Regions from separate parts of the Paenibacillus sp. B1-35 genome, predicted to be linked through region 1. Evidence: predicted binding sites of a transcription regulator. Region 1 holds the regulator's gene; each other region holds the start of a gene.
What was found. Region 1 encodes NrdR, which represses ribonucleotide reductase genes. Its sites were predicted from a motif close to AACACNATATATNGTGTT; they were not measured.
Positions count from the first base shown of each region.

Region 2: ACQ5BJ_RS23845 (adenosylcobalamin-dependent ribonucleoside-diphosphate reductase) is a predicted target of NrdR. The motif match lies at 5,560-5,577, and genes of this name have one in related genera.
Region 3: nrdI (class Ib ribonucleoside-diphosphate reductase assembly flavoprotein NrdI) is a predicted target of NrdR. The motif match lies at 1,961-1,978, and genes of this name have one in related genera.
Region 4: ACQ5BJ_RS07725 (anaerobic ribonucleoside triphosphate reductase) is a predicted target of NrdR. The motif match lies at 3,599-3,616, and genes of this name have one in related genera.

Region 1 is NZ_JBCHVJ010000009.1:156,733-164,176, forward strand. It holds gene ACQ5BJ_RS24520 (YkoF family thiamine/hydroxymethylpyrimidine-binding protein) at 1-121, shown strand, start outside; gene ACQ5BJ_RS24525 (ECF transporter S component) at 198-773, shown strand; gene ACQ5BJ_RS24530 (ABC transporter ATP-binding protein) at 775-2,571, shown strand; gene ACQ5BJ_RS24535 (energy-coupling factor transporter transmembrane component T family protein) at 2,568-3,353, shown strand; gene ACQ5BJ_RS24540 (hypothetical protein) at 3,442-3,729, shown strand; gene nrdR (transcriptional regulator NrdR) at 3,955-4,434, opposite strand; gene ACQ5BJ_RS24550 (alpha/beta-type small acid-soluble spore protein) at 4,570-4,791, shown strand; gene ACQ5BJ_RS24555 (lytic transglycosylase domain-containing protein) at 4,866-5,447, opposite strand; gene coaE (dephospho-CoA kinase) at 5,444-6,040, opposite strand; gene ACQ5BJ_RS24565 (MntP/YtaF family protein) at 6,070-6,798, opposite strand; gene mutM (DNA-formamidopyrimidine glycosylase) at 6,927-7,444, opposite strand, start outside.
Region 2 is NZ_JBCHVJ010000009.1:11,151-18,594, forward strand. It holds partial or broken gene ACQ5BJ_RS23835 (amino acid adenylation domain-containing protein) at 1-587, opposite strand, end outside; partial or broken gene ACQ5BJ_RS23840 (transposase) at 1,019-1,168, opposite strand; gene ACQ5BJ_RS23845 (adenosylcobalamin-dependent ribonucleoside-diphosphate reductase) at 2,397-5,486, opposite strand; gene ACQ5BJ_RS23850 (DEAD/DEAH box helicase) at 5,821-7,444, shown strand, end outside.
Region 3 is NZ_JBCHVJ010000001.1:222,982-230,425, forward strand. It holds gene ACQ5BJ_RS01100 (ABC transporter permease) at 1-507, shown strand, start outside; gene ACQ5BJ_RS01105 (alpha/beta fold hydrolase) at 968-1,282, shown strand; gene ACQ5BJ_RS01110 (hypothetical protein) at 1,431-1,682, opposite strand; gene nrdI (class Ib ribonucleoside-diphosphate reductase assembly flavoprotein NrdI) at 2,174-2,548, shown strand; gene nrdE (class 1b ribonucleoside-diphosphate reductase subunit alpha) at 2,517-4,613, shown strand; gene nrdF (class 1b ribonucleoside-diphosphate reductase subunit beta) at 4,713-5,711, shown strand; gene ACQ5BJ_RS01130 (YitT family protein) at 5,927-6,763, shown strand; gene ACQ5BJ_RS01135 (alpha-L-fucosidase) at 6,925-7,444, shown strand, end outside.
Region 4 is NZ_JBCHVJ010000002.1:46,937-54,380, reverse strand. It holds gene ACQ5BJ_RS07735 (AI-2E family transporter) at 1-1,065, opposite strand; gene nrdG (anaerobic ribonucleoside-triphosphate reductase activating protein) at 1,134-1,667, opposite strand; gene ACQ5BJ_RS07725 (anaerobic ribonucleoside triphosphate reductase) at 1,616-3,505, opposite strand; gene ACQ5BJ_RS07720 (hypothetical protein) at 3,753-3,968, opposite strand; gene ACQ5BJ_RS07715 (PRC-barrel domain-containing protein) at 4,016-4,498, opposite strand; gene ACQ5BJ_RS07710 (cysteine desulfurase family protein) at 4,648-5,832, opposite strand; gene cymR (cysteine metabolism transcriptional regulator CymR) at 5,916-6,335, opposite strand; gene mnmA (tRNA 2-thiouridine(34) synthase MnmA) at 6,639-7,444, shown strand, end outside.

The DNA of each region.
Region 1 (7,444 bases):
AGGAGAAGCACAGCGAGTATTCGCCACACTCGAACATGCCTTCAATCGCGCACAAAAAACAGATAAGTCCCATGTCGTAATGACAACCACCATTTCTGCCAATAGTCCTTCAACAAAGTAACTGCTGCAGAGGAATTTTGAAACCTGCAATCTCAACGGACTCATCTGATCATCATACAAAGAAAAGAGGAATGTTCATGAATATGCGAAACAGCCAATGGAAATTGCGGGATATTGTCGTTCTCAGCTCACTGTCTGTCGTGTTTGCCGTCATTTATCTGCTCTTCTTGCAAATCGGCAATGTGCTTGTGGGCTTTATGGGGCCGATGGGCTATGAAGTGATTTTCGGCATTTGGTTCATCGTATCGATCATTGCCACCTATATTATTCGCAAGCCAGGGGCTGCTGTCATTTCGGAAACGGTCGCTGGATTGGTTGAGGTGCTCATCGGGAATGCGGTAGGCCCTATTTTAATCGTCTCTGCCTTGATTCAAGGGTTGGGAGCAGAAGCCGTATTTGCCGCAACAAGATACCGTAATTTTTCGACCAAGGTACTCATGCTTGCCGGTGTTGGTTCTGCTGTGTTCAGTTTCGCTTGGGGCTATTTCCGAAGCGGGTACGCAGCTTTTTCGCTGGGACTAATCCTTGCGATGCTCTTGGTTCGCTGCATAAGCGGTGCAGTCATTTCCGGTCTCTTAGGAAAATCGATTGGTGATGCATTAGCCAATACAGGCGTACTCCGGAGCTTCCCAATTGCAAAGGGGCAGCGATAACATGACGAGCACATTGCTTCTACCTAATGAGCAAGCATCTCCAGCAACGAGGGAAGATGATATAGAACCGCACCCTAATATAGCGATTGCCGCCTTGAATGTGTCCCTCGCCTTCGAGCATGAAAGCGAGCCGATCTTATCAGGAATTGAATGCTCTATTATGGATGGAGAGACCGTACTGCTGCTCGGGCCAAGCGGATGTGGAAAAAGCTCGCTGGCTTTCTGTCTTGCCGGACTGTATCCCTATGCTATCGACAGCTTTGTGGAAGGCTCTATACAAGTATACGGCAAGCCAATTGAGCAATATGGTTCAGGCGAGGTTGCCCAGATCATCGGCATCGTATTTCAAGATTTCGAAAGCCAGTTCTGTATGCTGCGAGTGGAAGAAGAGGTTGCTTTCTGTCTCGAAAATCGCAATTGTCCTCGTACGGATATGGAGCCAATCATTTACGAGGTGCTGGAGAAGGTTGGCCTGCTCGGATGGCGCCAAGCTTACATTCATGAGCTGTCCGGTGGTATGAAGCAGAAGCTTGCGCTCGCCTGTGCCCTCGCACTTCGTGTGAAAATGCTTGTTCTGGACGAGCCGACCTCGAACCTTGATCCGTATACAAGGCGTCAGTTCGCCGCACTTATCGCTGAGTTGGCGCAGAAGGAAGGGGTTTCCTTGCTGATTATTGAACATCAGTTGGATGACTGGATCGGGTTTGCGGATCGCTTGCTTGTCATGAATGAACGAGGAGAGCTCGCATTCGATGGGTTGCCTGCTGCCTATTTTGAGCAGCACGCCGCTGAGGCCAAATCACATGGCATCTGGCTTCCCCAAGCCTTCGAGCTGCAACGTACCCTTCAACAGACCGTATCCTCCTACTGCTCAGCTTCGGGGCTGACTCATTATCCTGCATTAACCGACGATGAGCTGCTGAATATGTTATTGCCTCTTTCTGCAGAGATCCAGAAGGCAGCGGTGCGTATATTGACACCAGCAAAGCCGAAGCCTTCTCAGCAGCAGCGCCGGACAGTTCTGAAAGCGGAGGGGCTTGCCTATCAGCGCCAAGGGAGATCGATTATTCATAACGCGTCGCTTACCCTGTACGAGGGGGAGTGGGCAGCGCTTGTTGGCCCGAATGGAGCCGGCAAGTCTACCCTTGCCTCCCTTCTGTCCGGATTGACTCAGCCGAGTGATGGACATATTCTGCTGCAAGATCTGCCTCTTCATCGTTATGCTGAAAGAGAGCTGCGGGCGCACATTGGCTATATATTTCAAAATCCAGAGCATCAGTTCATAACAGATACCGTATTCGATGAGATTGCATTTGGAATGCGGATGCAGCATGTAGAGGAAGAAGAAGTGAACACCAGAGTCGCGGAAGCATTGGCACGGTTCCGTTTAAGCAAGGTTGCGAAGGCGAACCCATTCTCCATCAGCCAAGGCCAGAAGCGCAGACTCAGCGTAGCTTCCGTCCTTACGGACAGCCAGCAGCTCTTGCTATGCGATGAGCCCACATATGGACAAGATGCTTATACATCCAAGCAGTTGATGGATATGCTGCAAATGCGTGTGCAAGCCGGGGCAACCGTCCTAATGATTACACATGATATGGAATGGGTTCAAGCGTATGCAGACCGTGTTATCGTTCTGGATCAAGGACACATTCGCTATGACGGCTGCCCTTCCGAATTGTGGACGAAACACCCGGAGCTTGTGGAAGCCTGTCATTTGCGAATGCCTATAAATTTCGCGATAGCGGAACAGTTGCAGGCGCTAATTTTTGCTAGGAAGGAAGTGGAGGGGCAGTGATTCTACGAGAATGGAATCCCAGCATCAAGGGATTGGCCATCATTGTGGCAGTTATTATGCTGTCGCTAACATTCGATCCGGTTACACCGCTCGCAGCACTTGGCTATATTATTCTTTTTACCTTCACATTAGGACGAATATCTTTGCGCAAATGGCTGCTCAGCTTCTCTCCCTTTCTCATTATGGGGATTGGCTACGTCTGGACAGCCCTCGTCTTCCCGCGCGCAGCCGATCCAGCTTCGAGCACGATCCTCTGGCATTGGGGCTCGCTCATCATTACCGCAGCGACGTTCCAGCAAGCTGTATCACTTGGTTTACGAGTGCTTATTTTCTCAGCCTTGTCGCTTATATTCATTTTGACGACTGATCCGGTGCGCTTCATGCTCAGCCTAATGCAGCAGTGCAAGCTTCCCCCGAAATGGGCTTATGGCATATTGGCAGGCTATCGCTTCCTCCCCTTCTTCAAGGAAGAGCTGCGCATCCTTCAGCACGCTCACCGAATGCGAGGCATTGAACGGGCTCAAGGCTGGAAAAATAAGCTGCGCGCCTGGAAGCGTTACGCCATTCCTCTGCTTGCTTCTGCCATACGCAAGTCAGAGCGCGTAGCAGCCGCAATGATATCCAAGGGCTTTACGGGAAGGCGCGATCGAACGTATTATACCCAGCTTCGCGTTACTTGGAAGGATTGGCTATTATTTGGCTTACTGCTGAGCGGGATCGCTCTTTGCTACCTGTTATCTTGGAAGCTTGGGTTTGTACAATGGTATCAAGGACAGTTGTGACACAGTTTGACACCCTTTTCTCGTATCGCGCATAACATAATGAAGCACACTTTGTGTTTCCTTTATCTAGCGAAAAGGAGGTCGTTCTATGCCTAAAAAGATTACGCCGAAAAAAACCGTTCCGAAGAAGATATCCTCCCATTACACAAAAAGCGTAAAATACTTAAAAAAATTCGTGAAAATCAAGGATAAAAAGGGGAATATCTATACGGGCACCATCGTAAAGGTAGATAAAAAAAGAGTGTATTTGAAAGTCAATTCCGTCAAGCATGCCGGTAAAGTACACACCTCATTTATCCCGTTTATTTTGCCGCTGGTACTGTTTGACCTGTTAGCCATTGTGCTGCTTGATACGCGTCGAGGATGGCTGTTTTAAAAGCTTTCTACCCCCTTAACGATCCTTAAAAATAATCATATCTTATCATTTCGAGTATTTCGTTTGGACATACACGAATTTTTATCCTATGTGTGTCACGTGCAGGGAAAAAATGAACAAGCATGGCGTCTCCATACTCCCTTGAGCAATTGAGGGAGTATGGTTCATGTGATAAACATAACCCCCTCCAGCGTTATCTGCTTGAGGGGGGCATATAGTAAAAAACTATTTGTCAGGGTGTTCGCCTAATGCATTCTTCGATAGAAGGTGGTTCAGTTCCTTCATAAACATACTGATATCCTTGAACTGACGATAGACCGATGCGAAGCGCACGTAAGCCACTTCATCAACCGGATAGAGCTGTTCCATGACGAAATCGCCGATGACACGGCTGTCCACTTCCGCATGTGCCGTATCGCGCAACTGCTTCTCAACCTCAGAAGCAATCATCTCTAGCCTCTCCACAGAGACCGGCCGCTTCTCGCAGGCCCGAATGAGTCCGCGCAGCATCTTGTCTCTGCTGAATTCCTCTCTGCTTCCGTCCTTCTTTATTACGATTAATGGAGTCTCCTCCACCATCTCAAATGTAGTAAAGCGTCTGCTACACAGCTCGCATTCCCGCCTGCGGCGAATGGACTTATTGTCGTTCGCTGGACGAGAATCAAGAACCTTTGTACCTAAGTGGTCGCAATAAGGACACTTCATTACCTTACCTCCGTCCTATTCTTGATGTTATTGATGTTATCATTTTTCACTAATAAAAAAATACCAGTGGTTACCTGTAATGATCTTTGAAAGAATGCACACAATACAATTACCAACCGCAAGGAGGTGAATCAAATGAGCCAAAACAATCGTTCCAGCAACAACTTAGTCGTACCTCAAGCGACAGCAGCTCTTGAGCAAATGAAGTTCGAGATCGCACAAGAGTTGGGCATTGCCATCCCATCTGACGGATACTATGGCAACATGGCAACTCGTGACACCGGTTCTATCGGTGGTTACATCACGAAGCGTCTTGTCCAAATGGCTGAACAACAACTTGCAGGTCAATACAAATAATGATGGGAAGAAGCGTCGGAGATAAAGCGCGATAACGGTATCGGCTTGTCCGATGCTTCTTCTTCGTTATTCATTTACTTCGAATAGATGCCTTTATATTTATCATAATAATGGATAACGCGCTGTACGTACAACTTTGTTTCCCCGTAAGGGATTCGCTGCTTGGCAGTTTCATAGCGGCCGTCCCATATTTTCGTACGAATCCATTTGCTCACATTTCCAGGGCCGGCATTATAAGCAGCGATCGCAGCGATCCAGTTCTCATTGAATTGCTTATGCAAAGACTTCAAATACCATGTTCCAATGAGGATGTTCGGATCGGCTGTATTTTTCAATTCATCCAATGACCAGCGCTCTTTCATCTTCAACTGTTCCATGGCCCATGTCGCCGTCTCCGGCATAAGCTGCATCACCCCGATAGCGCCCTTGCGAGATTCTCGACCTGCCTGAAAGTTCGTTTCTACTCGAATTATGGCTGCTACGAGCAGGGGGTCAATATCGTATTTGGCCGCATGCTTGCGAATCTCCTCTTCATACGCAATTGGATACATCCATTTTCCCAGCCACTGCGACTGCACGAACAGCAAAAACAGCATGCCTAAAAACAACAGCAATAGCACTCTCTTTTTGCGAAGCATCTTCATCATACGAATCATAGCAAGCCTTTCTCCGACCAAAATCGGTCGACCTGCATGATCGTATCTTGCAGCGAACCACTATTGTCGATCACAATGTCCGCCAGATCCCGTTTTTTCTCCATGCTCCATTGCGCATTCAGCCTTTGCTCCGCTTCCTTCTCGTTCCAACCGTCCCGTTCCATTAGACGCTGTAATTGAACACTTCTTGGTACATACACGACTACTATCGAATCGAACAGCTCAGCGAGGCCTGACTCATACAAGAGTGGAATATCTACAACAACAAGACGCTCTGGATGCTCCTGTTCGTACTGTCGCGTTTGACGTTGTATTTCCTGACGGATAGCTGGGTGCGTAATGCTTTCCAACTGTTTGCGACTTGTTTCACTTGCGAAGACAAGCTCTCCTAATCGCTTACGATTCAATGATCCGTCTTCCAACAGCATGTCCGATCCGAAATGCATCGCAATTTGTTCCAACACGGGACTGCCAGGGAGAACGACTTCCCTGGCAATCTTATCAGCATCAACTAATAGAGCACCCCGCTCCACTAGTAATCGGGAGACGGTGCTTTTGCCGGATGCGATGCCTCCGGTTAACCCGATGTTCATGCCTTCACCTCATTCTATAATAATGCCGCCTACGTCAGCAGCTTAATAATCCCCATAATAATCAACATGAACCCTGGAACAAATGACAGCTTGCCGATCCACCGCGCGCCTGCAAATGAAATCCCGACGTGAATGCCAAAGCGCAGGAAAATACCGCTGAATAAGGCGATCGTGAATGCGGTCATGAACGAAGGATATCCCAGCAAAGCCGCTCCTATACCCGCGCCAAAAGCATCGAGTGACAGTGCAACACCTAGCCAAGCAGCTTCTACAGCACTAATTGTTCCAGAGCGATCCATATCGGCAGCGCTCGGGGTCTTCAAGATTTGAATGACGACACCTAAGCTCTTTAATTGAATGCGTACGACTTGACGCGGCTCAGCCTCCAGCTCTGTTGTGTGCAGAAGAGGCTCAACGAGATGAGAATCTTTTGCCGCATTTGGATCCCCTTGCTCAAACCGTTCCAAATGTTCGCCTTCTTCATGCGAGGAACGAAGTAGCTGCAGAATGGCCCAACAGCCGATTGCCACGAGAATTAGTGAACCAATCCACTGTGCTACAGCAGGAGATACATATTGAATAAGCACATTGCCTACCTGCATCGACAGTAGAATGACAAGTCCCGAGCAGCATGAAATCACTACGATCGATGTCCAAGGGATGCGGAGCCGACGCAATCCATAGGTCATTCCTACTCCGAAGCTATCCAGGCTTAGGGCAAAAGCCAGGATGAGCAAAGACACGGTATGAATAAGCAACAACAGTCCCTCCCGCTAAGTCGTTCCCGAGCATCTGACTGCGTGCGGCTCAGGAATACCGATTTACCATATCATATGGGCATGAGCGGATAAGGGTGCTTATTCAACGATTAGCCTTACCTAAAAGCCTAAGAAAGCTGCTGGCATTTCGGACAATAATGTGTGCCTCGACCGCCAACAACTGATTTTTCAATGATACTGCCGCAGCGAACACAAGGCTCACCTTGCCGCCCGTACATTTGCAATTGATGCTGGAACATCCCCATTTCGCCTTGTCCATTGACATAAGACTTAATGGAAGAACCTCCAGCCTCAACAGCCTCCTGAAGGGTATCAATAATAGAGCGATGCAGGAGCGCATACTCCTCATCTGTTAATTCATCTGCCGCGCGGTTCGGGTGAATGCCGGCTCTGAACAAGGCCTCATCCACATAGATATTCCCGATTCCGACGACGATATGCTGGTTAAGCAGTACGGGCTTAATAAAGCTGCGCCGTCTTCGCATCGCTTCTGCGAATCGTTCCACAGTAAATTCTGCGGACAACGGCTCTACCCCCAGCTTATGTAGCGGCGGCAATTCCCATTCTTCCCCGGCCGCGAACAGATGCATCGTACCAAATTGACGCACATCCTTGTAACGCAGTT
Region 2 (7,444 bases), 150 kb from region 1:
GAAGATTGTAAATACTCCTCCTCATTACGGAGCAGATCCGTGCAAGCAGGCGCCGCTTCTTGAGGCAGCTCTCTATTGCAAAGCAAAGCATGATAGCCCTCAACGAATTCATTACCCAACAAGTTGAGCGAATAGCCGTCGGCAATAATATGATGGATGCTCAAGAACAGTCTGGCTTCCGATTCACCAGTCCGAAACAGCGTAAATTTAAATAAATGAGAGTCAAAAAGGGGAAATGGTTGACATGACAGAAACTCAACTTCTTCTTTCCATGCCTCTGGTTCTCTATCGCATAAATTCACAATATCGATGTCAATTGGTGTAAAAGGAACAATATAACTTAGTGGCTCCTCACCTTCTCTCTGCTGCAATCGCATACGGAGAGCGTCGTGACGGAGAGCGAGGCTTTGCAGCACCTCTACGATTTTATCCTCTTGTATCGTGCCCTTGATAGTAAGCAAACTGTTAAGCGTGGCAACTGTCGTATGCGAATTCAAAAGTTCCATGTACCAAATTCGACGCTGCGCTTCTGTAAGCTCGTAATAAACTATTTCATTTTGTTGCAGATTGGCTTCGCTCATTGACATAAATACCCATCCTTCTCTTTGGAATCCTTGGAATGCTGGTATTGGCAGATGCTTTCCGCTGCGGGTAATTGTAACAAAGTAGCTTTCAATGTAGCTTTAAACTTCCTATACTTTCACCTTAATCTTGCTAATGAATTGAATAATTCTATGTCTGTCAGTTTTAATGAGAATTGTACGGTTCTGGTTGTAAGAAAGAATTTGTTTGAGGTTTTATAAATACAGAGGAGTATCCTTATTTGGGTATCGATCATGATTTCGTATGTTTTTATTGTTTAAGCGATACTAGTCTTCTTGGGCTCTCGTTTTCCTTAAAATTCTGATGTACTAAATTGTAGTCAGTACTTGCTAATATTTTGCACTTTTCGACAGCAGAACTGGTGAATACATTCTCCTTTCCCACCTTTCTCTTTATTTATAACAATAGAGTGATCGTAACCGTCAGCCCCTCGGGGTGAACGGCTTCTCAGCTCTTTCGCGTGAGGACGAAGATCCAAAACGCTAAAAAAGATAGGCTATCAATCTTTTGTATTCATTTTTTGCAGATCTTCAAAGAAAAGTAGACTTTCTTGGAAAATACACAAGGTGAATCCCTCCATTCTTGGGGATTTTTGGTTTGCTATCAAAAAAACTTCGCCAAGTTGGGGTGAAGTCCCTTTTTTATGACTGAAAATTCTTGCATATTAAGGGCTCAGATTAATACAAAATACTCAAATATAAAAGAGCCGCAAGAAAGTCGACCTTTCTTACAGCTCAAAAAAATAAAGCAAACCCAACCCTACGCAGAGTCAGATAAGGATATATTTTGAGTGAACAGAATAAGGTAACTTTCTTGCCAATAAAGAATAAAACAGAACAAATAGAACTTGTTTTATTCTTTAAACACGTAAGCAAGAAATTTTACATTACCCTCTTCAACTCCTATCGTAAGTGTTAGCGCAATATTAACATACCAGATATTTCATTGCAATATCCAAATTGTTAAATAATAACTTTTTTTCTGACTTGAATCGGGTTGGAGGCTACCCATTATTTGAGTAGCCGACCATCCACACCACCATACGTACCGCTTGGTATTCAGCTGTTCCTAAGTTCACACAGTGACTTGACGCTCTACTTTTAGATATGGAAAGAACGATTTTACGCAGGCATTATCATACAGTATCATAATTTAGAGTCTTTTATCCTCAAACCAAACTATTACATCATCTATAGTGTTAGATCTGATTTCTGATTGGAATGTAACCTCGGATAAACTGGAATCTGGATTAATCATTTTAATATCTTCTCCTAAACTCACATACCACTCATACTAATATGGATCTCCAATACTTGGTACCGGCATTCCGCGAGACGAAACTAGGAGACAGTCCTGTGAACATTTTCCCAAGGTTGAGCTAACGGAGATAATAGGATACGAAGTAAGCTTTCGAATCTCGTTCACCAATTAATGAAGTATAAAAGTCTAGATTCTACTGAATACCAAGTTGTTTTGCTTGGCAGGACCTGATATTCTCTAATATCTTGAAGCAAATAAGAAGTAACCAAGACGTCATAAGGCTCCCATTTATATCTGCATGCATCAGGACTGCTTTCTTTCTCTATACCTGACTGACACACAGTCCCATATGGGCAAGCACAAATATAAATATCAATACACTCCACTACATCAATATATATTGATGTAGTGGAGTGTATATCTGCTTATTTTATCGTTTTCTTTAATCCAATTTCATCATCATTTATTTACAAATGATCAACTTTCATGATTCATCACACACACTATACCAATCACATCTGCCCATTTATTCTTTACGAACAACGGCTGTATCCACAGTTCACACAGGTCTTGCATCCCTCCATACTAACAAGCGAAGCTGTACCGCAGGAAGGACATAAGTCTCTGGATTGTCCGCTCATCGGCTTGGATATATTTTTCCGAGCTTGTACGGAATCTTCTGCCGAAATTGTACTTGACGTCTGCCCACCCACATCCTGCTGGTCAGAATTGTTTTGCTGTTCATTACCTATTGCAGCTTGTTGACCGTTGTTGTGTGACTGATGTTCGTTGTTACTCGACTGTTGGCTATCATCATTTTTATAATGGTAAGACTGTTGGCCGTCATCCTTATTGTTATTGTTTCTAGACTGATTATTGTTATGGGCGTCCGATTGCTGGTTGTTATTTTTGCTTGGCTGCTGATCGCCTTTGCTTTCTTTACCAGTGTTCTGGTTCTGTTGTTCCTTGTGATCCGCTTGCTCCTGCATATGCGTCTCCAGTGCCTTCGCGACCGCATCCGCAATGGATTCTACTCGGTTAGCCCCGAAGCCGATAGCGCCTGATCCGCCGATACCCTTCAAATGTTTGATAAGCAGTTCCACCTTGTTCCCATGATCCCCATATCGCAGGAACAGGGAGCATACGCGACCCAATGCTTCTGCCATGGCAAATACATCTGAACCCGCTTTACCAACATTCAAGAAAATCTCTGCCGGAATGTCATTCAGATCATTTATCGTAATGTATGCCATCCCAAATGGCGTATTAATCTTGTATGTGGCGCCACGCAATATTTGTGGTCGACGCTTATACACATTATTTGAGCTTGTTTCAGATTCCTCTGTACCTGCTTGGTTCAAAGCAGACGATACTGAGGCACTGTTATTTCCTTCCTGCTCATTCTTCTTCTTCTGCTGATTTTTATCTTCCTGACCCGAAGCGGCATCCGATGAAGCTTGATCATCTGAATCGGAGTCCCGACGATGAAGCTGCTGTTTATTTGCAGTTCCTTCGTTCTGCGTTGTCTCATCATTAGAGGAGGACTGACATTTTAACGTGCCGCCGTCCCCTAATTGATGACTTTCCTGATTGCTCGCATTGGAATCACCCTGCCCAGACTGCTTCTGCTGCGAATCCGAATGGGAATCAGCTTGCCCCGACTCTGAATGACTACCCTCTTGCTGATTCTTCCCTTTATCCGTCGAAAGTACCTGCACGTCTCGGCTTCCATCGCGATAAATGGTTACCCCTTTGCAGCCGAGATCGAAGGCAAGCTCATATAATTGCTTCGTCTGCTCGATCGTGAAGTCATTCGGACAATTCGCGGTTTTGGATATCGAACTATCTACCCAACGCTGGATCGCTGCCTGTGTGCGGATATGATCCTCTGCGGAGAGATCCATTGCTGTCACGAAGTAATCTGGCAATTCCTCGTTCGGATGTGCGTCCTTCCATTGTTGGGCAATCGGTACGAACTGCTCATCATACCCAAGCCGGCTCTGACGATAATACTTGAAGGCAAAGTATGGCTCAATTCCGGTTGATGTGCCTACCATCGTGCCTGTGCTGCCAGTTGGAGCTTGTGTTATGACGGTGACATTGCGGATTCCTTTCGCCCGAATCGCTGATCCAACTTCAGGATATACGCTGGTCATCTGCTGCATAAACCCACTCTGTAAATAAGGATCTGCTTGGAAAGCAGGGAATGATCCTTTCTCTGCCGCGATCTCTGCAGAGGCTAAATACGCCTCACGAGCAATGAAGCCAAACAGTTTGTCAAGGAACTCAAGCGATTCCGAGCTTCCATATCGGATTCCTAGCTTGATCATCAATTCTGCCAAGCCCATTGATCCAAGTCCGATACGACGTTCCTTTTGCTGATTGTTTTTATTTTCTTCAAAATGATAAGGTGTTTTGTCAATGACGTTATCGAGAAAACGAACCGCATAACGCGTTACCTTCGACAGTTCCTCCCAAGCAACGTCCCGCTTCTCTGCATCATAAAACTTGGACAGATTGAGCGCAGACAAATTACAGACGCCCCACGCTGGCAATCCCTGCTCCCCACAAGGATTCGTACATATAATCGGGTTAAAATACCAGCTGTTCGACATCTGATTATAATGCTCCATGAAGACAACGCCCGGCTCCGCCGACTTCCACGCCGACTCTATAATCGTATGCCAAATGTCGCGAGCCTTCACAGTTTGATACAGGATCACAGCCTTACCTGCCCGCTTCCATTTTTCCAAATCCCCATCCCACTGCTCATCATAGTCCGGATCACTCGTATCCGGGAATACCAACTGCCAGTCCAAATCCTCCTTCACAGCCTTCATAAATCCATTACTTACACAGACGGACAAATTCGCATTTGTCACCTGCCCTGCAGTCTGCTTTACCGTAATAAAATCCATAATGTCCGGGTGCCAGTCATACATCATTAACATCAATGCACCGCGGCGGCTTCCGCCCTGCTCAATAAGCCCTGTAGTATAGCTGAACAGCCCACCCCATGAGACGGCGCCGCTGGAAGTCCCATTGACCCCTCGTACGATCGCTCGTCTCGGACGCAAAGAGGACAAATTGATACCAACTCCACCCCCACGCGCCATAATCTCCGTCATTTCTGACAGCGTCTGCATAATCCCGCCGCGACTGTCCTTCGGTGATGGGATGACATAGCAGTTGAATAAGGTCAACTCTTCACTCGCCCCTGCTCCTGCAGCAATCCGTCCGCCAGGCACTAGCTTCCAGTCATCAAGGACATAGCGGAATTTATCTGTCCATTCGGTTTGCTTTTCTGAAGTCGATTCCACAGAAGCAACGGCGGATGCAAGGCGATCCCACATTTCTTCTGGCGTCTTTTCCACAGCAAGGGTCAACTTTTCAATCGAGGTTTGCACGGCTTCACCCCTGCGCAATGCGACAGATACGTTTTGTCCGTCACGCGCAATTACCTCTCCTACTTCCTTTGTCGGAAACTTCGGATCATCCTTGGTTAGTACCAATACAACATCCCCAACCTTGGTATGGTTCGTATCCACCTCTTTTTTGGCATAACGATCCAAAAATATTTTCTCACTTAATCCTTCCAACCGCTTATTCGATATCTTATTCAAAGAGAACAACCTCCTGCTTACAATCAAATGATGACGCATCCGGGCTTATACTCAAGCTTCCTTCAACGAAACAAACACAATATGTAGTATTCATAATAGATTATAATATACCATATATAGAATTGATGTGATAAATGCCTCATCTAATCCTCATTGTTCCCGGCTCATGTGCAGTTATGAAATGAGGAGAAAGCGTCCATACTACTCGGTAATGATATGATTTGCTTTAGTTAGGGAGGGAGACAACATGTGTGCGTATCAGCCGCCAAAGGAAGAGCCTCGCAAGCCGAACGACACTTTGACAACAGTAGCATGCCCCGGAAACGGAGCTTCTATGGGTACAGCAGGCAGTGATGGTGCAGTGCACCTGTCTTCACCGAAAACTAGTGTTACAGCAATTGGTCGTATACCCGTTACGATTGATCATGGATGGACAGATGAGCTTCTTGGCCGAATAAACAAAAATAGCCCTTGGGATGACTGGACCATGTTCCGACTTGCATATGAGGCCAAACAAGCACAGCGGATTCGCGCATTCGACGAGCTGCAATGCCTAAGTCATATATCGAATGTCGATCCATTACCACACCAGCTAGAAACAGCCCGCAAAGTGCTGCACGATATGCGTGGAAGAGCGATATTGGCCGACGAGGTTGGTCTTGGAAAGACAATCGAAGCTGGTCTTGTTCTCAAGGAATATATGATTCGAGGACTTGTGAAGCGAGCACTCATTCTAGTGCCCGCCTCTCTTGTGCTGCAATGGGTTCGTGAGCTGAACCACAAGTTCGGCATTCCTGCGATCGCACAAAAGAAAGGATATCAGTGGCACAGCGATATTGTAGTCGCCTCCATGGATACCGCTAAACGCGACCCTCATAAGGAAGTTCTTATGGAGCAGGAATATGACATGCTTATCGTTGACGAAGCCCATAAACTGAAAAATCGCAAAACAACCAACTACCAATTCATTCAGCATTTGCGCAAAAAATATTGTCTGTTGCTCACAGCAACACCTGTGCAAAATGATATGAACGAGCTGTACAACCTAATTAATCTATTGAAGCCCGGTCAGCTTGGCGGTCAAGGTGAATTCAGCACGAACTTCGTCGCTGACAAGCGTGTGCCGAAAAATGAAGGCATGCTGCAAGAAGCGCTGTCCAAGGTAATGGTGCGCAATCGCAGGGGAGAAGGCAATGTGCATTTTACGAAGCGCATTGTCAAAAACGTCCCGCTTACCCTATCACCAGAAGAACAAGCACTCTATGATGGCGTCACACGATTTGTAAAGGAGCAATATAAAACAAGCAGCGGCGATGCAGGCAGCATGTTCTCGCTGATTACCTTACAGCGTGAAGTATGCTCCAGCCGGGATGCTGTATTTTTAACATTGGTGAACTTATCGAAAAAACTCGCTGAGGATTCTCCGATTCGCAATTACATTTGGGATCTTGTTGATCTCATTAAGGGGATTCAGGCGAATACCAAGGCTGAGACTGCGATGAACATTATTCGTGACGTCAATGAAAAGGTTATTGTATTTACAGAATACAGAGCCACTCAGGAATATTTGCTGCAATACTTCCGTAATGCAGGGCTAGTAGCAGTTCCATACAGCGGTGGAATGAATCGGGGCAAAAAGGATTGGATGATGGATCTGTTCCGTGGACGCGCCCAGGTAATGATCGCAACAGAGGCTGGAGGCGAAGGAATCAACCTTCAATTCTGTCATCACATGATTAATTTCGATTTGCCATGGAATCCGATGCGTGTAGAGCAGCGAATTGGTCGTGTGCATCGGCTAGGACAAAACAATGATGTGAAAATATATAATTTATCCACAACAGGTACGATTGAGGAATATATTTTGAACCTTCTGCATGAAAAAATCAATATGTTCGAGATGGTTATCGGCAGTCTGGACATGATTCTGGAGCGCTTTGAGAAGCAGGATTCGTTCG
Region 3 (7,444 bases), on a different contig from region 1:
TTGTTCAACCGTGAATTTGTCGAGGATACGCTGAAGAACTTGCTGACAATCCCAGTGTCCCGAGTGGCTTTATTGATAAGCAAGCTGCTTATGCTTCTATTATGGATACTTCTATTAACGATGGTAGCATGGGTGCTGACTTTAGCGCTTGGTTTTATGATTAAGACAGATGGCTTGAGTACTTCTGTATTATTGAAATCAATACAGGACTATGTGCTAGGGGCACTGCTGATGTTCCTGTTGTCCACACTGACGATATGGGTGACATTTCTATTTAAAAACTATGTCCCGACGATTATGTTCACGGCTGTCATTACGCTAGGAAACGTGACGGTCATCAGCTCAGATTATAAGGCTATATTTCCATGGTCAGCAGCACATGTTATTGTGTCACATAGTTATGTGCCTGAGTATCCGCCGCTGTATTCGATTCTTGCAATCGGCGTGACTTCGATTATCGGCTTCGTGGCAAGCGTCGTCTATTTCAACAGGATAGATATTAAATGATGTGAATGATGTAGGGGATACTTTCCTTTCAAATCATTGTATGAATGTGTGATACGAATGAGGCCATGATTCGGTTCGTTGTAATTTTCAATGTGTTAGTTACATCGATATGCACGTAACAGCTTGAAGAGACAAAATGAATCGTTGTTCGGCATGGGATCGCTCTATTCTCCCACTATTATGTTGAACAATACTGTCACAATGGATCGAATCCGCCCGGTTGCCCGGGAAATGAGCGTACAAGCTAGGGAAATGAATGAGTGCTGCTTTAGGAAATTGCATCGTACAAATTAGGCATAAACATGGGATGGGTGGTAAGGGTGATCCAATTGTTTTGATTCATAGTGGCGGCGTGGGCTCAAGGGAATGGATGGAGCTTGTCCCTCTTCATTAGCTCCGGATATAAGCAAGATGATACGGTTTTCATTGGGCGGGCCCATATAGCAAACCGTTAACCGTTATGGCGAGCAATTACCGTGACCTGTTTATTGAAATGCATACCCAATACTTTGCACGTGTCTTTATGGAGTGGCGCAGCTTTGACGTGATGTGGCCACAGCCGCTGGCAATTAAGCGGTTGGAAAAAATCGCTGTTCCTTCTCTGTTTGTGTCCGGAACGGTTGAATGGAGCGATATGTACGAGATTGCAAACGAGTTCAAAAGGGTGCAACAGATTGCTTTTGCTGTAATAGAGGGCGCGGATCACATGGTTCCATTGACGCATTCCAAAGAGCTTGCTGCGCATATTCGATCATTTCTAGAATCCAATTCATGATTTGAGGGTTCGATTATGTACATAAATGAATCAGCGGCAATCGGGCACTTTTTGTGTCACTGGACTGCCGCTGTTTCGTGTTCAATACAAGTCAAATTCTTTACTTTGTCCAGACAATGCTCATACAACACGAGCGAGTGGCTGCTCATTAATAGATCGTGATTGCACGATGTGGTTTGCTATAATGACTTGTTCCTCCGCCGCCTACCAATACTCGTCCGCCTCTTGGAAACACCAACAGCTTGTTTACCCCTCCTGAAAGCAATACCTCAACCTTAGCACGGTTCGCAGTTGCAATATAAATGACATAGCCGCTTCTAGAAATAACTGTTCTCCAATTTCTATCAAACTCGGAACGCAGTACTCGGTTTGAGTATACCTGATAATGTGCTGATTCGATTCATATGTCTCGTTTACAATAAAAAAGTTGGAGCGAAGAGATCGCTGTCCAGTGGCTGAAAAGGAGAATATTCGAATTTTTGAATCATTTTTTTCTCTACAATTCCAAAATAATTGATCTCCAATAATCGTCTGAGGTGTGATACGATAGTAATGTTTTGTGTCATAGCTCGACATGAATCATGATAGAGGAATCGTCATAAAATGGCCCTTGCCATTTCTCTTAAAATTGTATATGATTCTATAGCAAACTATATATAGTTAGTGAATTGCGATACATACACTATATATTGTGACAGCAAATGGAATCACGGGAGGCAATGCGCCTAATGCTAGGACATGCCTATTCAGAAAGTGAGAGATTAAAGCGACAGCATACGCGAGATTTTCATGATCTTCGTGCCATCGTTTTGATCCTTATTTCTTTTTGACTGAGCATTTGCATTCATCATCCGTTCCATTTGCAAACGAGTCGAACAACGGAGGGATCACGTGCTTATCGCTTACGATTCGAAGACTGGTAACGTGAAACGGTTTGTCGATAAATTGGAGAATATGAAGTGTGTCCGCATATCGACTGACGTGAAGCTTAAAGAACCCTTTATCCTCATTACGTACACAACCGGGTTCGGACAAGTTCCTCAATCCACGCAAGAGTTCCTGGAAGAACACAGTCATTTACTCCAAGGTGTCGCGGCAAGCGGCAATATGAACTGGGGCACAAGGTATGGACTTGCAGCTGATCATATTTCCAGACAATACTCTGTCCCCGTACTGATGAAGTTTGAACTCAGCGGGACAAAACGAGATGTAGACAACTTTATTCGGGAGGTCCATGACTTTGATACCAAAATGGATACAGCTTAACAATGAAATCATGGTTCAGAAGGACGGTAAATTTCAATTTGGCAAGGATCACGAGGCAGCAAAGAGCTACTTCGTCGATTATGTCAATCAAAATACGGTGTTTTTCCATAACCTAGAAGAGAAGATTCATTATTTGATCGAAAATGATTACTACGAGAAAGAGCTTTTCGACAACTATGAATTTAAGGATATTAAAAAGCTTTACGAATACTTGTATTCCAAAAAATTCCGTTTCCCTTCGTTCATGAGTGCGTTCAAGTTCTATAACAACTACGCGATGAAAACGAATGACGATACGAAGTTCTTGGAACGTTATGAAGATCGATTGGCTGTTGTGTCCCTATTTCTTGCAAGTGGAGACATTAACAAAGCCTTCGAATATGCAGAGCTGTTGATTTCCCAAGAGTATCAGCCAGCAACCCCGACATTCTTGAATGCAGGGAAGAAGCGCAGAGGTGAGCTTGTCAGCTGCTTCCTGCTGGAAGTGAATGATTCGATGAACTCGATCGGATTTGCGATCAATTCCGCGTTGCAGCTAAGTAAGATTGGCGGCGGCGTCAGCTTGAATCTGAGCAAAATCCGTGGAGCAAGCGAACAAATTAAAGGGCTTGACGGCAAGGCAAGCGGCGTATTGCCGGTTATGAAATTGTTCGAGGATGCATTCTCCTATGCGAACCAATTGGGACAGCGTGATGGAAGCGGCGTTGTGTACTTGAACGTATTCCATTCTGACATTCATGAATTTTTGGATACGAAAAAGATTAACAGTGACGAGAAAATCCGCATTAAGACGTTGTCGCTCGGCGTTGTTGCTCCGAACAAGTTCTTCGAGCTTGTCGAGCAGGATAAGGACATGTACTTGTTCTACCCGCATACTGTGTACCAAGCGTATGGCAAGCATTTGGATGACATGGATATCTCGGAGATGTACGATGAGCTCGTAGACAATCCGAAGGTACGCAAAAAGAAAATTGTCGCTCGCGACCTGATCTTGAAAATCGCTCAGATTCAAATGGAATCTGGTTACCCATATATTATGTTCGTAGACAATACGAATGAGTACCATGCGTTGAAAGAGATCGGCAAGGTTAAATTCTCCAACCTGTGCAGCGAGATTGCACAGCTTAGCGAAGTATCGACAATCAATGACTATGGCATTGAAGATGAAATCAATCGTGATATTTCGTGCAACCTAGGTTCACTTAACATCGTTAACGTGATGAAAAACAAGCGGATGCGCGATACGGTTCACCGCTCTATGGACGCGTTGACCGAAGTAACCGATCGCAGCAACATCAGCATCGTTCCATCTGTAGCGAAGGCGAATCGCGAGCTTCACTCGGTAGGTCTTGGCGCTATGAACCTGCATGGATACTTGGCGAAGAACAAGATTGCATATGAGTCTAAGGAAGCAAGAGACTTTGTACGCGCGTTCTTCATGATGATGAACTTCTATTCCATTGAGCGTTCCATGCTGATTGCGAAAGAGCGCGGCGTGACATTCAAAGACTTTGACAAGAGTGAATATGCAAGCGGCGCATATTTTGATAGATACCTGAACACAGACTTCAGTCCGAAGACAGATCGCGTGAAAGAATTGTTCGATGGTCATGCGATTCCTACATTGGAAGATTGGGCACGATTGAAGGAGCAAGTAATGGAGCATGGCTTGTACCATGCTTACCGTTTGGCAATTGCACCAACAGGTTCCATTTCTTACTTGCAGTCCTCCACAGCATCGATCGCGCCAATTACTCAGCGCATCGAGGAACGTGAATACGGAGACTCGAAAACGATCTACCCGATGCCGTACATCAACGATGAAAACTACTTCTACTACAAAGAAGCTTATGATATGGACATGTTCAACCTGATTGATCTGGTTGCGGATGTACAAGTTCATATCGACCAAGCAATCTCGACGGTACTGTTCGTTAAGGATGATCTGACGACTCGGGATCTTGCAAAATACTACATTTATGCACAGAAGAAAGGGCTTAAGACGCTCTACTACACACGTACGAAGAAGAAAACGATCGATGAGTGTGTAAGCTGCGTAGTCTAAATGAGTGCTACCCGTTATAAATGAGCGCTACCTGCATAAATGAGAGTTCAAAAAAGTCAAAAGCGGCCTTTTTGAATTACCTCTAAAGGAGATTCGTAGATGAGAAACTTTGAAGCAGTAAACTGGAACAGACCTGAATCGGATTATATGGAAATGCTGTGGACGCAGAATACGTCCCAGTTCTGGCTTGATACCGAGATTCCTATTTCGAAGGACTTGAAGTCTTGGACGAAAATGTCCGAAGATGAAAAGCTTGCATATATGCATGTTCTTGGCGGCTTGACTTTGCTGGATACGGAGCAAGGGAACGTTGGGATGCCAGTTATTGCGCAGCATGTAGAAGGGAAGCAGAAGAAGGCGATTCTAATCTTCCAGGCTGCGATGGAAGAAATCCATGCGAAGAGCTACAGCACCATCTTTACGACGGTTGCAAGCACAGCTATGATTGATGAGACTTTTGAATGGGTAAAAGATAATAAGCATTTGCAGAAAAAAACGGCTATCATTGATGGACTGTATAAGGGAATTCAAGACAACGATCCCATTAGCTTGTACAAAGCGATGGTGGCATCGGTGTTCTTGGAGAGCTTCCTGTTCTATTCGGGGTTCTTCTATCCACTGTACTTGGCTGGACAAGGCAAGATGGTAGCAAGCGGTGAGATTATTAAGTTGATCATTCGCGACGAAAGTGTCCATGGAGTGTTCGTGGGCTTGCTTGCTCAGGAAATTTACAACAAGCAAAGCTCGGAAATGCAGCAGGAGCTGTCTCAATTCGTGAACAAGCTGTTGCTTGAATTGTATGAGAACGAGCTTGAATATACAGAGCAGCTGTATGATGCGATTGGCCTTACACATGAAGTGAAGAAGTACATTCGCTACAACGGCAACAAGGCGCTCATGAACTTGGGCTTTGAGCCGTACTTCCCTGAAGAAGAGGTTAACCCTGTTGTCTTGAACGGTATTCGTACGGAAACAAGCACACATGACTTTTTCTCGACGAAGGGCAGCGGTTATCAGAAGGGTAAAGTTGAGCCTTTGCAAGACAAAGACTTTACGATGCTAAACGATCGTGTTAAACAATCCGATATTTTCGCATAAGATTATTAGGATTGCTAGTAATGATGCAAGAACAACTGGGTGGGGAACGCTCAGTTGTTTTTGTATTGTCGTGTCGTAAGAACGGAATACTAATGTACCAGCTGTATGTATATCCATAGTAGAAGAACACCGTATATTCATGAATCACTTTTCAATGCTTTCGTTTGATGAGATAATTCGGACAGATGATTTTCATACATAAAGGGCGGGCTTTCATGAAAAAAAGAATTACGGATATTGCTATCATTATCGCGGGCGCTTTCATTTTTGCATTAGCAGTCAATTTGTTTGTTATCCCAAATGATTTTGGCGAAGGCGGGGTAACAGGGGTTACCATTATTTTGTACTACGTATTTGGCTGGTCTCCTGGCTTAATGAACTTGATCCTGAATGCGGTTTTGCTCATTGTAGGCTATAAATTCCTGGATAAGAATACAACCGTGTATACGATCATTGCAGTGGTATTCAACTCCTTGTTCCTCCATCTGACAGAGAGCTGGCGCATCGCATCGAATGAATTGATGATCAATGCGATATTCGGCGGTATTTTTGCTGGTGTAGGGATCGGTCTCATTATCCGCGTTGGGGGCACGACAGCAGGCTCAACGATTTTGGCGCGAATCATGAACAAATACCTGGACTGGAATGTCAGCTATGCATTGCTGTTTTTTGATTTAATCGTGGCATTTGCTTCGTTCTTTATTATCGGTGCGCAAGGCTTAATGCTTACCATTGCGATGCTGTATGTGGGAACCAAGGTCATGGACTTCATTATCGAGGGATTGAACCCGAAAAAGGCGGTCACCATTATCTCCAAGGAACATGATCGAATAGCTGAGCAAGTGAACATTGTCATGGATCGTGGAGTGACGGTGCTGGAAGGTCATGGTTATTACACGAAGGATCGGAAGCAGGTTCTGTATATTGTCATTAGCAAGCAGGAAGTATCAACACTCAAAAAGATCGTTAGAGCAACGGACAAAGACGCATTTATTACGATACATGATGTTCGAGACGTGTTCGGAGAAGGCTTCATTGATATTACGAAATAAAATGGATTCAACAACCCAATAAGGCGTGTTTGCCACTTGGATTCCGCGCCACATCTAACTGTGAAAAAGTTAGGTGTGGCGCGGAATGTTTTCGCTAACACTTTCCTCTCAAAATGTGCGATAATACGAATTGTACAACTAGAATATGGGAGGACACAACAATGGTACAACCGTGGTTTGAGAAAGCGAAACTTGGAATTTTCATTCATTATGGCATTTATGCGGTCGATGGGATTTCTGAATCCTGGTCTTTCTATAATGGAAGAGTGTCGTATGAAGACTACATGAAGCAGCTCGACGGATTTACGGCCAGCAAGTTCGATGCAGAGAAGTGGGCAGACCTCTTTGAGAAGTCTGGTGCAAAATATGCAGTTCTTACGACGAAGCATCATGATGGCGTTGCTTTGTGGGATACACAGTACAGTGACTTGAATGTCGTGAAGAAGACCCCAGCCAAGCGGGATCTGATCAAAGAATATGCCAAGGCGCTTACGGATCGCGGGATTAAGCTTGGCATGTACTACTCCTTGATCGACTGGTCACATCCAGATTATGCAAGTGTGTACGAGGGCGGCAAGGTGCCGGAGGATTTAAGCAAGGTCAACCGCTTCTGCAGTCCGACGGATGGTATACAAGACGAAGAAGCATGGCAGCGCTTCCTTGAATTCAACAACAACCAAT
Region 4 (7,444 bases), on a different contig from region 1:
TTACACGGTTTTGCGGCGAATCTGATAAGCTACAATGTGCTGACAGATTACTTTAATCACTGCAAAAAAGGGTACTGCAAGGATAAGCCCTACAACGCCAGCAAGCTCGCCGCCGACCAGCAGAGCGAAAATAATTGTGAGTGGATGCATATGCAGGGTTTTGCCTACTACCTGAGGCGAAATAATATTGCCCTCCACGATTTGACAGATTGTATTGACCACAATGACCAAAATAATCATCTTGATCGATACAGTCGCTGCAAAAATAAGCGCAGGGGCTGCACCGAAATATGGCCCGAGATAGGGAATAATGTTGAACACCGCAACACATAAGGCAAGCAGCAGTGCATAAGGCATGCCGATGATCCAGTAGCCAATATAAGCAAGCACGCCAATAATGACGCATACAAGGAACTGTCCCCGTATGTAGCTGCCCAACGCCTCATCGATTTCCCGGAACAGCAGTACCGTGTGTTTCCGATGCGAGCGCGGCACATAGGCGATAACAGCACGCTCGAACACATCGAAATCCTTTAATATATAGAAAATGAGAAAGGGAACGATAAGCGCAATGAAGAGCATATTAATGGCAGCTCCGATATTTTCCATAAAGTCTGAAATCGTCTTGCCGATGCGCTCCTCAAGCGCGTAAATCGAGTTGTTTAATCCAGAACGTACGGAAGGCGGCATCGTTTTTCCTACACCATCCATCATCTGCTCCGCCTTCGCATTCAGATGGGGCATCTGATTGTTAAGCTCTGCAAGCTGCTTCACCAGCATCGGGATCATATTGACTAAAATGACTGTCACGACTGCAATGAATACCGCATAAATAAGCAAGACCGCCATTGTGCGGGGAACTTTACGCTCATTGAGCAGGGTTACGATCGGATTGAGCACGTAAGCAATAATCATCGCCACGAAGAAAGGGGCAAGTATAGCTTTAAGAAAGCCATAGACATGCCCAATTAGAGGTTTCATCATAAACAATAAATAGAGGATGATAAGACCTAGCAGACAATAGATGCTCATGACGAATAGACGGTTTTTCCAAAAACGCTCCACTGTACCATACACTCCGTTCCAACTAGCTAGTATGTAGAATGCTTGCAATACAGTAAAGTATGTGTAGCCTAGGGAAAAATTAATCCAACAGGAGTTCCATCTTCTATTCGCCAGATACGCTGATTGTCGCTGCCGCGGAAAGGGAGTCCGGGACAACGGCGCTCTGCTATGAAAGGCCCGTCGACCAGGACATCAATACTGTGAAGCAGTTCCTGTTGATCTGGAGTACCGTGCTCCATCAACCGCTCGACCGTATACCCTGTATATGACCATATATGTCGGCCAGACTGACGCAGCAGCCGGGCCAACTCCGACACTTCCTTTGCCTGCATGAACGGTTCTCCGCCGGATAGGGTTACATCTGTAAGCGGATTGGACAGCACCTCGGCTGCCACCTCCTCTACAGTCATCTCCGTACCGTTCATCATGTTCCAGGATTGCGGATTATGGCATCCTTTGCACTGGTGGGGACATCCGCTGAAGAAAATGACTGTGCGCAGACCCTCCCCGTCAACAACACTGTCGTGCAAAATGGATAGAACGCGCAGGCTCATTGATGCTTCACCCGCTCCGACTCCTCTGTCCGCTTTGCGGTATTCCATTTGTTCATATCCCCAACCAGATATCCAGTAATGCGGCGAATGCGCTCGATTTGGTTGCCAGAGCTTCCGCATACCGGACAGCTGTCCTCAATTGTATCTTGATGGCCACAAGTGCGGCAGCGGTCGACAGGATGATTAAGAGAGCCATAGCCAATTCCGCTGGCCGCCATCGCACGCACGATTCGGTCAAGCGCCTTTGGATTAGCCTTGGCACTGCCGTCCAGTTCCACATAAGTAATATGTCCTGCATTGCACAGCTCATGGAAAGGCCCTTCAATCCGGATTTTATCGATCGCCTTCACGGAGCAATATACAGGCACATGAAAGGAATTGGTGTAATACTTCCGATCCGTAATGCCCTTTCTTACACCAAAATCAGCCCGATCCCGGCTTGTAAATTTCCCAGATAGTCCTTCTGCCGGTGTCGCGATCAATGAGAAATTAAGACCTGTCGCTGTAATTGCCTCATCCATTCGTATACGCATATGAGTCACGATCCGCATTCCTAGTTTGCGTGCTTCCTCAGACTCGCCATGATGGGTACCTGTAAGCGCGACCAGAGCTTCTGCAAGTCCGATAAAGCCAACGCTAAGTGTCCCTTGCTTAAGGATTTCCCCAAGCTCATCCTCTGGCTGCAAGTTTTCACTGCCACGCCATACACCCTGCTTCATCAAAAATGCAAAGTCTCTTACCTGCTTCTTCGATTGGTACTCCAGCCGCTCCGTCAGCTGCTTGACCGTCAGCTTCAATATAGTGTCCAAGCGAATAAAGAAATCATCTATACTGCTTGACAGCATAGCAAGACGAACGAGATTCAACGAGGTGAAGGACAGATTCCCTCTGCCGATCGCCGTTTCCTCTCCGTTCACATTCCCCATGACGCGCGTTCTGCAGCCCATATAGCAGGCCTCACTTTCTGGCGTACCATTATCGTACTGTGCATTAAACGGAGCATCGAGAAAGGCAAAGTTCGGGAATAACCGCTGCGCTGTCGTTTGCAGTGCAAGCTGATATAAATCGTAATTCGGATCAGATGAGTCGAAGTTGACTCCCTTTTTCACTTTGAAAATTTGAATAGGGAAAATAGGCGTCTCCCCTCTGCCTAGTCCAGCTTGTGTCGCCAGCAGAAGCTGCTTCACAAGCATTCGTCCTTCCAAGGATGTATCCGTGCCATAGTTGAGCGAGATGAAGGGCACCTGCCCGCCGCCTCTGGAATGCATGGAATTCGCATTATGAATGAATGCCTCACAAGCCTGATATACATCCCGCTCCGTTAATCGCCATACTTCTGCTGCAAGATCGAAATCCTCTGGCAGCGGCAGCGATTCCATATAACGAAGATGCCGGTTGTAAGTTTTGCGTACATAAGGGGCTACATCATAATCGAACATCGGATATGCTTGCCCGCCGTGCTGCTGATTCTGGTTCGCCTGCAATATAATCGACGCCAGCGCAAGCGCACTCTTAATATCCTGCGGCTCGCGCATATATCCATGACCCGTGTTGAACCCTTGCTTTAACAGCTTGCCAAGCGGGATTTGGCAGCACGTTGTCGTACCGGAAGCATAGAAATCGAGGTCATGCGGATACATCAGGTTTTGTTCCACTGCCTCTCTTACGTCAGCAGACAGCAGATGCTGAATCGTATACCAACGCGCGCTCTCGCTTGCGATTTTACCCATCATCCCCATAGGCGAACGTCCATCCACATTCGCATTTTCCTGCATCAGATCCTGATTTCCGCCGTCTACGATGTCATGTAGCGATGCCGTTAACCGCTCCGTGCCCGTCGGCTTGTTCCGTTCCCATACCGTGCTTGTTCGTTTCATGGATACCATCGTCATATCAACTCAGTCCTTTCACATTATGTACCTTCATTTTCAGTGCAAATCGTCTATGTCAACTATATCTAGTGTGTTTGTTTGAAAATGAGCACAATATGTATTATGAACGAACTCTTTTTCTCACAATATGAGATTCATCACGGACAAAATGACGAGCATGCAAAAAGCGCCCGTTCTCGCCTCTACGAAGCGATTACGAGCGCCAATGTTCCATATGATGGATATTTGTTCTGCCCAATCCTTAGGACGAGGCCTGTGCTTCCGGGAACGCAGGCGACGCAAATTCATCGCCAAAAAATAAATCATCCAGAGAGCTTAATGTACCGTCCTCTTCAACCTGGTACACGGACATCTTGTCTCCGTTCACCGTCAGCTCTATATAACATCCCCAGCAATAAAATTGGTGGGAGCCAATCTTCCCGATATCTTTGGAATTGCAGTTCGGGCATCGCAACATCGTTCTCACCATTCCGTCCGTTGACTAATTTGTTCGTACCGTGCAGGCTATCCGCTATCCTCGAAGACAATAACATCAGTCCCCCATTTCAAGCGGCTTGTCCCATCTATCCGCCGTCTGCCCTCCAGCAGGTCAGACAGCAAACCGTCTGAAATTTCCAGACCTGTTACTTGGTTACCCATATTTGGCTGAAAATAAACATCAGCGACCCATCCTAATTGCGATCCTTCACTTGTCATGACAGGCAAATCCTTCAACGCTCCATTCCCTGTCAAGAAAGTCCTCTCTATATGGATAGCCTCCGTCTGGCGGATGGCTGTATCATTCGCGATCATTATTGCGTCTTCTCCGCAGGCAGTTACCTCTTCCCAGCTAACCGATGGAGGAGGCGAACCCTTACGGGAACGACCATCAAGCTCTATATGCGTTATAGTCCAATCATTCGAAATGCGGATATCCTTCACCTTGGCCAATCGCTTCCCCGTCTCAATTGCATACACGGGAAGGCCGATCAGTTCCAACAGCTTCATATCGGGGCCCCCTCTTCAGCTAACGGCATTTTACAAAAATCATGCAGGTCGTTCTAGGTTCGAAATTGATGAAACCCTTCTTCGAGTACGACCTCGGCTAGCATGCCGCGTTATCTCAATCGCCCCTCCTTTCACGCTGTGACAGTCCCTTACTGTCTAGTACGAACACGTGATACGATGGTTGCAATTTGTTGCGCAGCGCAAGCAGCCTCTTCATTAGTATTGCCCAATCCGAAGCTGAATCGTACAGCCGTTCTCTTGCGCTCATCCGGTAAATCCATAGCTTCAAGTACATGCGACAATTCCAGCGAACCTGAAGTACAGGCGGATCCGCTTGAGGCCATAATGCCAGCCAAGTCCAAGTTCATCAGCATTGTCTCGGTTGGCACGTCCAAGAAGCTGACATTCAGTACATGCGGCAAGTGCTCAGTAGGATGCCCGTTCATGACTACGCGATCCCCAAGTGCCAATGACAGCTCCATCCACAATGTATTGCGAATTTGTCCGAGCCCCTCAAGCTTCTCACTCAGCGAAGCATTCGCCACTTCCAGCGCCTTGGCCATACCAGCGATACCCGCTACATTCTCTGTTCCCGCTCTGCGCTTGCGTTCCTGGCTTCCTCCATATAACAGCGGATCCCAATGCACACCCGAACGCACATATAGAACACCCACGCCCTTAGGACCATTAATTTTGTGGGCAGAGAAGCTTGCGAAATCTACGGGGATCTCGCACAATCGAAATTTCAAATGACCCAGCACTTGCACAGCATCAGTATGCATAGCAATTCCACGCTCACGAGCCAAACGCCCGATTTCCTCAATTGGTTGAATTGTGCCTACTTCATTGTTGCCGTACATGACGCTTATAAGACAAGTATGGGGCTGCAGCGCAGCCTTAATTGCTTCAACCGATACTTTCCCAGTCTGATCCGGCGCCACATAAGTCACTTCAAATCCGAATTGCTCCAATCGCTCGCACGCATGCAACACCGCATGATGCTCAATTTGCGTCGTCACGATATGCGGCTTGCGAGCGGATGCTGGTTGATTGTGATCCGAACATTGCTGCAGCCAAGCAGACCATGCGGCACCGAAGACGGCAGCATTATCCCCTTCCGTCCCTCCGCTCGTGAAGATAAGCTCCTGAGGCTGGCACCCGAGCTGCGCGGCAATGCGATCACGAGCTTGATTCAAAGCGAGCTTCGCTTCGCGCCCGAACGCATGAACGCTGGAAGCGTTTCCGAACACTTGATGCATACTGTCGGTCATCGCTTGCAAGACATCCGGATGAAGTGGGGTTGTTGCTGCATGGTCGAAATAGATGCGTTCCATTGTATTCCCTCGTTTCTGCTAATCCATATATCCTTATCAAGCTTATCTATTACGATAAGAAACTTGCTGTTTATCTTTCAATATTAAATATAGAACATATAGCTGTCTTGGCTTCCCTCATCCTTGTAGTTAACCAAATCAGCCAGTGTCGTGGAGTCCAAAACCTGTGCAATGCTGTCACGAATACGCAGCCACAAATCACGCTTCGCCGGATCGTCCTCTTCTGTAAAATCGACTGGCGAGATTGGACCCTCCAGCACGCGAATAATTTCACCTGCTGTAATATGCTCAGGCACTCCAGCTAGCACATAGCCGCCATAGGCCCCACGAATACTTTTTACCAATCCTGCATTACGCAGCGGAGCAATCAATTGCTCTAAATAATGCTCAGAAAGTTGGTTTTTCTCCGCAATGCTCTTTAGCGATGTTGGACCTTCTCCACAACTCCTTGCCAACTCCATCATAATGGTAAGGCCATAACGACCCTTTGTTGAAATTTTCATATTGTACACCTCATTATTTAATATCGTATCAATCCAATGTATTCCGATTAAGGCACCCTGTATATCGTAACATAACTCTTCCCTTTATGGACAATATTCTGCTTCGGCATTCACAAATTATTTCCATTTGCTTGAAATTTTCTTGACAACATGTCATATTTCCGGTATATACCCCCTTATGGTATAATACAAAAGGATGTGAATAAGGCGTGCCTTTGTAGCAATCCTTTATTATAAATTCGCGAGCCGACAGCCTTCAAACGGGCCGCAATTGCCACAGCTCGCAGCAAAGACGGTGATACAATGACAAAATCTAATGCGGACACTCGCGTCGTCGTCGGCATGTCAGGCGGCGTAGATTCCTCGGTGACGGCTCTGCTGCTCAAGCAACAAGGCTATGATGTCATCGGCATATTCATGAAAAACTGGGATGACACGGACGAATTCGGTCAGTGCACAGCCGAAAGCGATGCGGAAGATGTACGCCGCGTCTGTGAACAGATTGGCATCCCTTATTATACGGTGAACTTTGAGAAGGAATATTTCGATAAGGTCTTCACCTATTTCTTGGACGAATATCGTCGCGGCCGTACGCCAAATCCAGACGTTATGTGCAACCGCGAGATTAAGTTCGGTGAATTTTTGCAAAAAGCACTCGACCTAGGCGCGGATTATTTGGCGACAGGCCATTACGCTCGCGTCCTCCACGAGGATGGCAAGCATACCCTGCTGCGCGGTGTTGATAGCAATAAGGATCAAACATACTTCCTTAATGCCTTGAATCAGGAGCAGTTGGCAAAGGCGATGTTCCCTATTGGACATTTGCCGAAGCCGGAAGTTCGCCGTATTGCCGAAGAAGCAGGGCTGGCCACTGCCAAGAAAAAGGACAGCACCGGCGTATGCTTTATTGGAGAGCGCAACTTCAAGCAGTTTCTAAGCCAATACTTGCCTGCACAACCAGGTCAAATGATCGATATTCGAACACATGAGGTGAAAGGCCGCCACGACGGACTCATGTACTACACCCTAGGTCAACGCCAAGGCTTGGGCATTGGCGGCTCAGGTAGCGGAGAGCCTTGGTTCGTAGCAGAGAAAGACTTGACTAATAA